Regions from separate parts of the Vibrio syngnathi genome, predicted to be linked through region 1. Evidence: predicted binding sites of a transcription regulator. Region 1 holds the regulator's gene; each other region holds the start of a gene.
What was found. Region 1 encodes CRP, which controls carbon source genes, mostly activating them, when cyclic AMP is high. Its sites were predicted from a motif close to TGTGANNNNNNTCACA; they were not measured.

Region 1 (3,204 bases):
AATCGTTAGGTGGTGTAAGCCTAGTCGAAGCAAAAGCGGGCGAAGCGGCGTTTGTTTCTCCGGGTATCATCGATGCAACCAACATTGCTGAGTTGCCAGATGAAGAGTACTTCGGCCCATTACTGCAAGTGGTTCGCTACCAATCGCTAGAGCAAGCCGTTGAACTGGCTAATGACACGCGCTTTGGTTTGTCTGCTGGCCTAGTTTCAACCGACGATTCGGAGTGGGAATACTTCGTTGACCATATCCGTGCGGGCATTGTTAACCGTAACCGCCAGCTAACAGGCGCAAGTGGCGATGCTCCATTTGGTGGTCCAGGTGCTTCGGGCAACTTACGCCCAAGTGCTTACTACGCGGCTGACTACTGTGCTTACCCTATGGCGTCAATGGAAGGTGGTGAAACTCAACTGCCAGCTACGTTTAGCCCCGGTATTGAGCTGTAGTTTTTGCTTTTAAGCTATAACTTGATGAATCACAAGCTTATGAGCTCTAGGTTCATGAATAACAGATTCATTGATTGATTGTGTAATAAGGAAGCGGTGTTATCGCTTCCTTTTTCCATCACGTCCTACACCTAGATTGGGCGGTAGATAATAATAGAACAAGTATGTCACAGGCTGATGGCTGCTGACTCTGTGTCCAGCCTCTCCCTCTCTAATCCAAATTACTAGCTTGCTAGAACCTCTGACAAGGAGTCACCATGACGCCCGATCTACTCTTTAAACCACTATGGGATGATTACATTCACAGGCTTTGCCCATCGGCTGAGAAAGTACACCATTTGCTGAAAGAAGATGAAGCTCTGATTAATGATCACATTGCACTGCGTACTTTCAATGTTGCACCACTGGGTATTGAAACATTGGCTAAACCTTTCCTTGAGTTAGGTTACAAGGCGTGTGGCGATTACTTATTTGAGAGCAAGAAGCTAGTGGCTAAGCATTACGAGCACCCAGATCCAAACCAACCGAAAGTGTTCATTAGTGAGTTGAAAGTCGAAGAGTGTTCAAGTGACTTGCAACAGATCGTGGCTAAGTTGGTTGAGCAAGTCGACGCAAGCAAGCTTCAAGGTCATGAGTTCTTGTTTGGTGGTCGCCTTTGGGACCTGAGCTTCGCGGATTTTCAAGTTCTAGCAAAAGAGAGTGAATACGCGTCTTGGCTAGCGGCTCATGGTTACGGTGCAAATCACTTTACGGTGAGTGTGAACCAGCTCAATGAGTTCGATGAAGTACAGACTGTGAATGACTATTTGAGTGATTCAGGTTTCACTATCAATGCATCTGGTGGTCAGGTTAAAGGCTCTCCAGAGGTCTTATTAGAGCAATCATCTACAATGGCAGACAAAGTCCCAGTTTCATTTGTTGAAGGCAATGAGATGATTCCTGGAGGCTTCTATGAGTTCGCTAAGCGTTATGCGATGGCCAACGGTGAGCTTTATACAGGTTTTGTTGCAGCATCGGCGGATAAGATCTTCGAAAGCACTAACGGTTAAAGAAAGATGCGAGTACGGGCTTTGCTCTAGAGATTCAGATAGGCTTCGCTTCGAGAGTATTTTCGCTTGGAAGCTGTAGGTGTTTCATTCGTATTTTCTTTGTAGATCTTTAGAAAACAAAAAAGCCACCAAATTCGCATTTGGTGGCTTTCAAATTTTTGGCTCAGTTAATCGAGATTAACGAGTGCCGTATACCACGATAGTTTTACCGTGTGCAGAAATTAGGTTCTGCTCTTCTAGCATCTTCAAGATACGACCAACTGTCTCACGAGAACAACCAACAATCTGGCCAATCTCTTGACGAGTGATCTTGATTTGCATGCCGTCAGGGTGAGTCATTGCATCTGGCTGTTTCGCTAGGTTTAGTAGCGTTTGAGCGATACGACCTGTTACGTCAAGGAACGCTAAGTCACCAACCTTTTGGCTAGTTACTTGTAGACGGTTTGCCATTTGCGCTGAAAGGCGCATTAGGATATCTGGGTTCACTTGGATAAGTTGACGGAATTTCTTGAAAGAAATCTCAGCTACTTCACAAGGAGATTTTGCACGAACCCATGCAGTACGCTCTTGGTCTTCTTCGAACAAGCCAAGCTCACCGATGAAGTCGCCTTGGTTTAGGTAAGAAAGAATCATTTCCTTACCTTCTTCGTCTTTGATAAGAACTGCCACAGAACCTTTAACGATGTAGTACAAGGTTTCTGCCTTTTCACCAGCATGAATCAAAGTACTTTTTGAAGGGTACTTATGAATATGACAGTGTGAAAGGAACCACTCTAATGTTGGATCGGTTTGGGGTTTACCTAGAACCATAATATCTTACTTCCTCTGCAGGGTATGCTTGCCGCTTTCCATATTTTAGCTAAGCCTGAATTGACGTAGCTAGGATAAGAGCACTCGTTGAGTGCTGCAAGCTATCTTGTGTTTCGTTTAAGAATAGTATCCTTTTTCAGGTACTATTTCTTGATTTTAATCGTGACCAAGCTACGATTTTTTACGCAAAATTGTGCACATGATCACGGTATGAAAAGTAATCAACCAGAATGTTGTTTTGTTAGCCTATTTTCCCGGTTTCTATAAGTTGTTGCAGGATAGGCCTTACAATGAGTTCCATAGCAAAACTCATCTTGCCGCCAGGTACTACAAGCGTGTTGTGGCGCGACATAAATGAGCCATCAATCATAGCCAGAAGATAAGGGAAATCGACGTTTTTGATGCCGCGTAAGCGTATAACAACGAAGCTTTCATCTAAACTTGGGATCCCTTTAGCATTGAGAGGGTTTGATGTGTCTACCGTTGGAACACGCTGGAAGTTGATGTGAGTACGTGAAAACTGAGGAGTAATGTAGTTAAGGTAATCATCCATCGAGCGAACAATTGAGTCCATTACTGCTTCGCGAGAATGACCACGATCGCGTGTGTCACGAACGAACTTTTGGATCCATTCTAGGTTTACGATAGGCACCATGCCGATCAGCAAATCGACGTGTTGAGAAACATTGATGTCCCCATCTACCACACCGCCGTGTAGGCCTTCGTAAAACATCACATCGGAATTTTCAGGGATCTCTTGCCATGGTGTGAAGGTGCCTGGCATTTGATTATAAGGCACGGCTTCATCAAAGGTGTGTAGGTAGCTGCGGACTTTGCCCGTACCTTCATTACCGTATTGACGGAAGAACTCTTCTAATGCACCAAAATCGTTAGCTTGTGGG
Region 2 (3,204 bases), 880 kb from region 1:
TGCGTTTTTGCCGGTAAGTACAGATCTCGATTGACCATAGAAGAGAGCTCACTCTCCTCTAGAATCAGCCCTTGATATTCTTTGAGCAGGTTTTGAGTCGGCTCAATAAAGATCTCACCACTATACCCGTCAACAATCGCTTGCTTACCATTAGCTTGAGCAAGATTTAGGTTAACCCCCATAACAGAAGGAATACCCAAAGCTCGAGATAAAATCGCTGCGTGCGAGTTCGCCGCCCCTTCCAAGGAAATAACCGCTAATAGTTTTTCTTTGGGAATAGACGCTAATACAGAGGCCGTTAACTCACGAACCACCAAAATAATCGGTTTATCTAATGTGCGGAGTTCATGTTCAGAGTTGTGGAGGAAATAGAGCAGTCTTTGCCCAAGCTCTCGGACGTCTTGCGCTCTCTCTCGAAGGTACACATCTGACATACGAGCAAAACGGTTAGAGTAACTCTCAACAACCTGTCTCAATGCCCAATCGGCTTTATCGCCTTTCTGAATTTGGCTCTTGAGATCCTTACGCAACATGGGATCGTTGAGTAAGTGAGTGAACAGGTCAAAGATCGCCAACGCGTCTTTATTGATTTCGCTATCTAAGCGCTTTCGCATCCGCTTAAAGTCATTGAGGGCGTTTTCAACCGCTACCGCCAATAACTCATGTTCTCTCTCTACATTGAGCGTAGAAGCAGGATAAACATCGGTAAGTTCAGGCTGAGTGTTGTCCCACCACAGGTCACCAATCGCCACGCCCGATGAAGCAGCGATACCTTTGGTCGCAGGTAGCTTCTGTTGCTCTAATAGCCAATGGCCTTGAGTTTGAGCGTGCGCCACAATAACTGCAAGTTGAGCTGAGAGAGTGACAAGGAAGGATTCTTCCATCTCACTGAATAAACGAGGAGACTTCTGCTGAATGACCAATACGCCAAGCACTTGCTTGCGATGGATAATCGGAGTGCCGAGAAAAGCGTGATAAACCTTTTCTCCAAGTTCTGGAAAAAACTTATAAGCAGGATGAGCAGACGCTTGCGCAAGGTTGATAGGTTCAGCACTTCTTTTAACCAGGCCAACCAGACCTTCGTCAAAACCAATATGAATGCTATTACCTTGGAAGATCAGGCCTTGAGTTGCCATCAACTCAAGGCGCTGCATATCATTATTTGCCAAATACACGGTGCAACATTCCGTCTGCATCGCGCTGCATGTCTCTTTAACCAAAATATCAAGAGCCGTCGACACATCTTCAACTCTTGATACGTGTTCAACTATTTCCCTTAGTTGGCTGAGCATGCTTAACCTCTACGCAATTTGCGTTTTCCTTTTGTTTTTCGCTCTTTAAACGGCATTGCTAAAGATGCGAATTCTTTCATCGCTCGACGGTAAACATCTCGCTTGAAAGATACAACTTGTCGAACTGGGTACCAGTAACTCACCCAACGCCAACCATCAAACTCAGGTGTGCTTCCACGCTGCATATTGATATGCGATTCATCGCAATCTAAGCGTAAAAGAAACCACTTCTGTTTTTGTCCAATACAGACAGGTTTAGAATCCCACCGAACCAGTCGTTTGGGCAGCTTATAGCGTAACCAATGACGACTTGTCGCGACGATCTTTACATCCTTTTTAGTAAGGCCAACCTCTTCATACAACTCGCGGTACATTGCCTGTTCCGGAGTCTCACCTTCATCGATCCCCCCTTGAGGGAATTGCCATGAATGTTGCCCGTATCGTTTAGCCCAGAAGACCTGACCATGGTTGTTACAGATTACAATACCAACATTTAATCGGTAACCATCGCCATCTATCACTGGCCAACCTCTATCTAAATTTTTAATTACACTGATTTTTCCACATATCCCCAATCGGAGCAAACTTAGTGACGTGACAAGCGCTATATTTATGAATAATAACTACGAATATGGATAAGTTTTGCTCAAATCTTAGTTACCCACACAAGAGTGAGACATAGACCACATTTATTCACCTTTTCTGTGAATAACTATGTGAAGAATTACCTTCAATCGTTTTTTTTAATCCATAGATTCATCAACACTAAAAACAACCAACCAGCCAACCCTATTTTATTTCATTAAAAATCAACAAATTAAATTTGAAACTTAATTTTAAAAAACAATAGAAATGTAAAGGATCCTTTAGAAACTCAACATGGTCAAAGATCAACCACTCCGATGTTTATCCACACAGGTAAGTGAAAGATTCATTTTGACCCCCATTTAGCAAGCATTTTATCGACCTTAAACCCCTGTTTATTTATACACTAAATTAATATTTCAATTAATTAGCTTCATGTCCTGTGGATAACCATGAGTTTGATCCCTTTTCTAGCAAGGCGATCATTTCTTAACCAGTCGTCATATGGTGATAACTTCTGGTAAAATCATTTTTTTGATCATGCCTTTTATTATGAAACCAGAACCACAAACACAACAAGAGCTGTTAGACAGAGCATATGCTATTGCAGGAATGACCTTCAAAGAGCTCGCCGATGAAGCCGATATGGTTGTACCAAACGACCTAAAGCGAGATAAAGGCTGGGTTGGACAACTATTGGAATGGCACTTGGGTGCGCCAGCTGGCAGTAAACCAGAACAAGATTTTGCCAAGCTCGGGATCGAGCTAAAAAGTATCCCGATTGGTTATTCAGGGAAGCCACTCGAAACCACCTTTGTTTGTGTCGCGCCATTGATGGGCGTGCAAGGCATAACGTGGGAAACCAGTCACGTTCGAAACAAGCTGTCTAAAGTGTTGTGGATCCCGGTAGAGGGAGAAAGAGAGATCCCGCTGACAGAAAGGCATGTAGGATCCCCTTTATTGTGGACACCAAGCCAGGCTGAAGACGAACTATTGAAAAGAGATTGGGAAGAGTTGATGGAATTGATCGTGTTGGGTAACGTTGAGCAGATAACAGCAAGGCACGGCGAAGCACTGCATTTGCGACCAAAAGCGGCCAACAGTCGTGTGTTAACAGAAGCTTACGGTGCAAGTGGAAAACCAATAAAGACCAAACCTCGTGGTTTTTATCTACGAACTCAATTCACCCACAGATTGCTGACGACCCATTACGCATAGAGGTTTATATCTAGCGTAGATAGGCTAAAAGATCAGTACGTTATAAACCGTCTCAATTTAGAAGTAATTTCTCACTACAACGCTCGTTAAAAATACTCTCTAATGAGGT
Region 3 (3,204 bases), on a different replicon from region 1:
AAAATCTCGCTCTGTTGTAGAATCGCCCAAAGCGCTTGGTGGTAAACTTGGTATTGGCGTGCAAGTTTTTCCGTTTGCTGCATCATCGGAAGTGCACGGCTCAAGTTGCCCATTACGTGATTCACTTCACCAACAACAGATGTTGCGACAATTCGGCTACGATAAACGGTGGTGTTTAACTGACTTAGCGAAAGCTCAGCCAGTTCCAAGGCTTTTTCTGGTTCATTGCTGTTAATAGCAACTTGCGCGCGCAGAGCGTTGTATTGCCCCTGCTGCTGAGTATCGAGTTCAATGTTTCGAGCTTGATATTGAGTTTCAGCCTCTTCTAATAATGTCCCTACCTGTTCATAGCGGTGCTGACTTTGTGCAAGCCAAGCTCGTAACATGGACAGTTTAGGATCGCTGTAAAGTTGATCCGTACTCAGTTGTTTGATCGCGATCTCTAACGAGGAAAGTTCTCCTTGGTTAAACATCGGCCAACCGTGGTCTGTCAGTATTTGAATGATCAGTTCTGGGTCTTCAGCGCGCTGTGCATGGCGCAATGCTTGGTGTGGTGTGTCTTGTTTAATCCACGCCTTTGCAGCACTTCGGTGCAATTCTGCTTCTTGTTGAGGGATTCGAGCTTGACGCTCATGTGCCAAAAATTCACCAAACAGGTTATGGAAACGATACCAGTTCTTTTCTCCCTCAAGCGGGTAGATAAATAAGCCGAATCGATTTAATGACTCGATCATACCGAGCGCATCTTCACGCTGCGTTAGCGCACAAACCAGTTCGTCGTTGAAGTGGTCAAGCACTGAACACTGCATCAAAAACTGTCGAGTTTCTTGGTCTAACAGGTCGAAAACCTCTTCAACCAAATAGTCCCACAGGTGAGCTTGGTTAAAGTGGGAGAAAGACTCCGCAGACTGCGCAAGCGTACGCTTTTGATGTTGAGCTTGCAGCGCAATAAGTTGAAGTGCAGAAGGCCAACCCTCTACATAGGTACAAATGCTGTCTGCCGTTGTGTCATCAATGCCATCGGCAACACGTTGATTGAAAAAGCGTGTCGTCTCTTCGGTATCAAAAGCCAGCGAGTCATTACCTAATTCGATCATTAAGTCTCTAACGCGCAGGTTTGCTGTGCCTAGTGGTGGTGTTCCGCGGCTGGTTACAACCAACGTAAGATTGTCGGGCATGTGTTTGAGGAAAAAGCGCATTGCTTCTTGAATGTCATCATTGTTGACTAAATGGTAGTCGTCTAAAACAAGAAAACATTCGTGATGGTAGTCCGACATTTCGGCGAATACTTCGCTCAATAAAGAATGCAGCGATGAAAACTGTCGTTTCTCTGCCAGTTTTTGGGCATTGGGACAGGCGTTTTGAGTCGCTTTATTGAGTGATTGGAGTAGGTAGTTGATAAAACGGAAGGCATCGTTGTCACTATCATCGATGCTGTACCAACCCACATTCGGTTTATCTAACAGCCATTGTGCAGCCATGGTGGTCTTGCCATAGCCCGCAGGAGAACGGAACAATACAAGCTTATAGCAATCTGCGTTTTGGAGCAGATCGAGAACCCTCGGTCGTAGGATTGCATTATGTAAGCGGCCGGGACGAGTCAGTTTCGAAGGGATCCACATATCGAAGTTTTTCACCTATTCCGTGGCGTATGTTTTGGGGATTCTAAAACCGTACAGGAGTAGCCCAATCACATCTGCCTAATTACTTAAGTCTGTGCTTATGTTACGTGAATAAAAATGGCACCGACTATGATTCTCCTCAGAAACCTTGCGGTCTTGCATGTTTTTGGCTTTCTACGCCCTTGATTTGAGACTTTGCTCACGTTGCGGGTCGGTTTGTGAATGTGACTTTGTTCGGTCTTACACTGAAATTTATGCAAAAGATGATATGTGGGAAATAATTTCGTGATCTCAAACTCAGATTTGCTAATCAGTTTATTCCGGTTAAATAAAACTCACATCAATTGAAGTTAAGTTATCGAACGGGAGCTTGTGATCTTAGTCACTCCAACTTTTTGTTCGAAGTTAGAACATGAGAGTCAGATCACTAACCGTAATGGCGGTACGCCCCTACGCCCTCTCATCTACTCCTAGTTAGTGGCATTAACAGGAGGATGTTTAGTTAATGGTGACCATGCACGATATGTCACAGATGAATTAGAACTATTAAAAGCGAGATTTCTGAAATGAAACCAACTCAGCAAAAAACTTTCGACAAAGTGTCTTTCCAAGAAAGTGTTAAAAAGCATTTATCTGCAACTTACGCAACAACGATTGAAACAGCAGATAGCCGCGCATGGTACCTAGCAATGGGGCGTGCGCTAGCAGAATTGACAACATTTGATCTGCTAGAAACTGAAAATGATGAAAAAATCAAAAACGCGAAGAGCGTTAACTACCTTTCATTAGAGTTTTTGATTGGTCGTCTAACAGGTAACAACCTGATCAGCATGGGTCTGTACGAACAGATTACTCATGCAATGGAAGAGCTAGGCCAAAACCTAACTGACCTTCTAGAAGAAGAACGCGACCCATCGCTAGGTAATGGTGGTCTTGGTCGTCTTGCTGCTTGTTTTATGGATTCTTGTGCTGCACAAGAGTACCCAACAGTAGGCTACGGTCTTCACTATGAATACGGCCTATTCAAACAGTCTTTCCAAGATGGTCGCCAACAAGAAGCACCAGACGCATGGCGTGGTGTTGAAGGTTACCCATGGGAAGTCGCTCGTCCAGAACTAGCACAACACATTGGTTTTTACGGTCATGTAGAAGTTGAATTCATCGACGGTAAAGAAGTTCGTACTTGGGTTCCAGGTATGGAAGTAAAAGCAATGCCTTGGGATCTACCTATCGTAGGTTACGAGTCAAACACGGTTTACCCATTGCGTCTTTGGGAATGTCAGGCAATTGCACCATTCTCACTAGCAAGCTTTAACAACGGTGACTACTTCGAAGCGCAACACTCGCTAATCGATGCAGGTAACATCACGAAAGTTCTTTACCCGAACGACAACCATGAGAAAGGTAAGACACTGCGTTTAATGCAGCAGTACTTCCACTCAGCTGCGTCTGTTCGCGATATTCTACGCCGCCACGAAGCAGCAGGTTTCTCTCTAGAAGATCTGCCTAAGCAAGAAACGATTCAGCTGAACGATACGCACCCAACGATTGCGATTCCTGAGCTAATGCGCATCCTGATCGA

Region 2: a site for CRP is predicted at 1,965-1,980, ahead of rppH (RNA pyrophosphohydrolase). Genes of this name have one in related genera too.
Region 3: a site for CRP is predicted at 1,811-1,826, ahead of malT (HTH-type transcriptional regulator MalT). Genes of this name have one in related genera too.

What each region holds. Positions count from the first base shown of each region.
Region 1 covers NZ_CP017916.1:292,586-295,789, forward strand. The annotation lists gene astD (succinylglutamate-semialdehyde dehydrogenase) at 1-443, shown strand, start outside; gene K08M4_RS01345 (DUF1338 domain-containing protein) at 701-1,492, shown strand; gene crp (cAMP-activated global transcriptional regulator CRP) at 1,670-2,302, opposite strand; gene K08M4_RS01355 (phosphoribulokinase) at 2,544-3,204, opposite strand, start outside.
Region 2 covers NZ_CP017916.1:2,706,433-2,709,636, forward strand. The annotation lists gene ptsP (phosphoenolpyruvate--protein phosphotransferase) at 1-1,292, opposite strand, end outside; gene rppH (RNA pyrophosphohydrolase) at 1,295-1,813, opposite strand; gene mutH (DNA mismatch repair endonuclease MutH) at 2,430-3,095, shown strand; gene K08M4_RS12305 (DUF6482 family protein) at 3,195-3,204, opposite strand, start outside.
Region 3 covers NZ_CP017917.1:206,432-209,635, forward strand. The annotation lists gene malT (HTH-type transcriptional regulator MalT) at 1-1,622, opposite strand, end outside; gene K08M4_RS15875 (glycogen/starch/alpha-glucan phosphorylase) at 2,189-3,204, shown strand, end outside.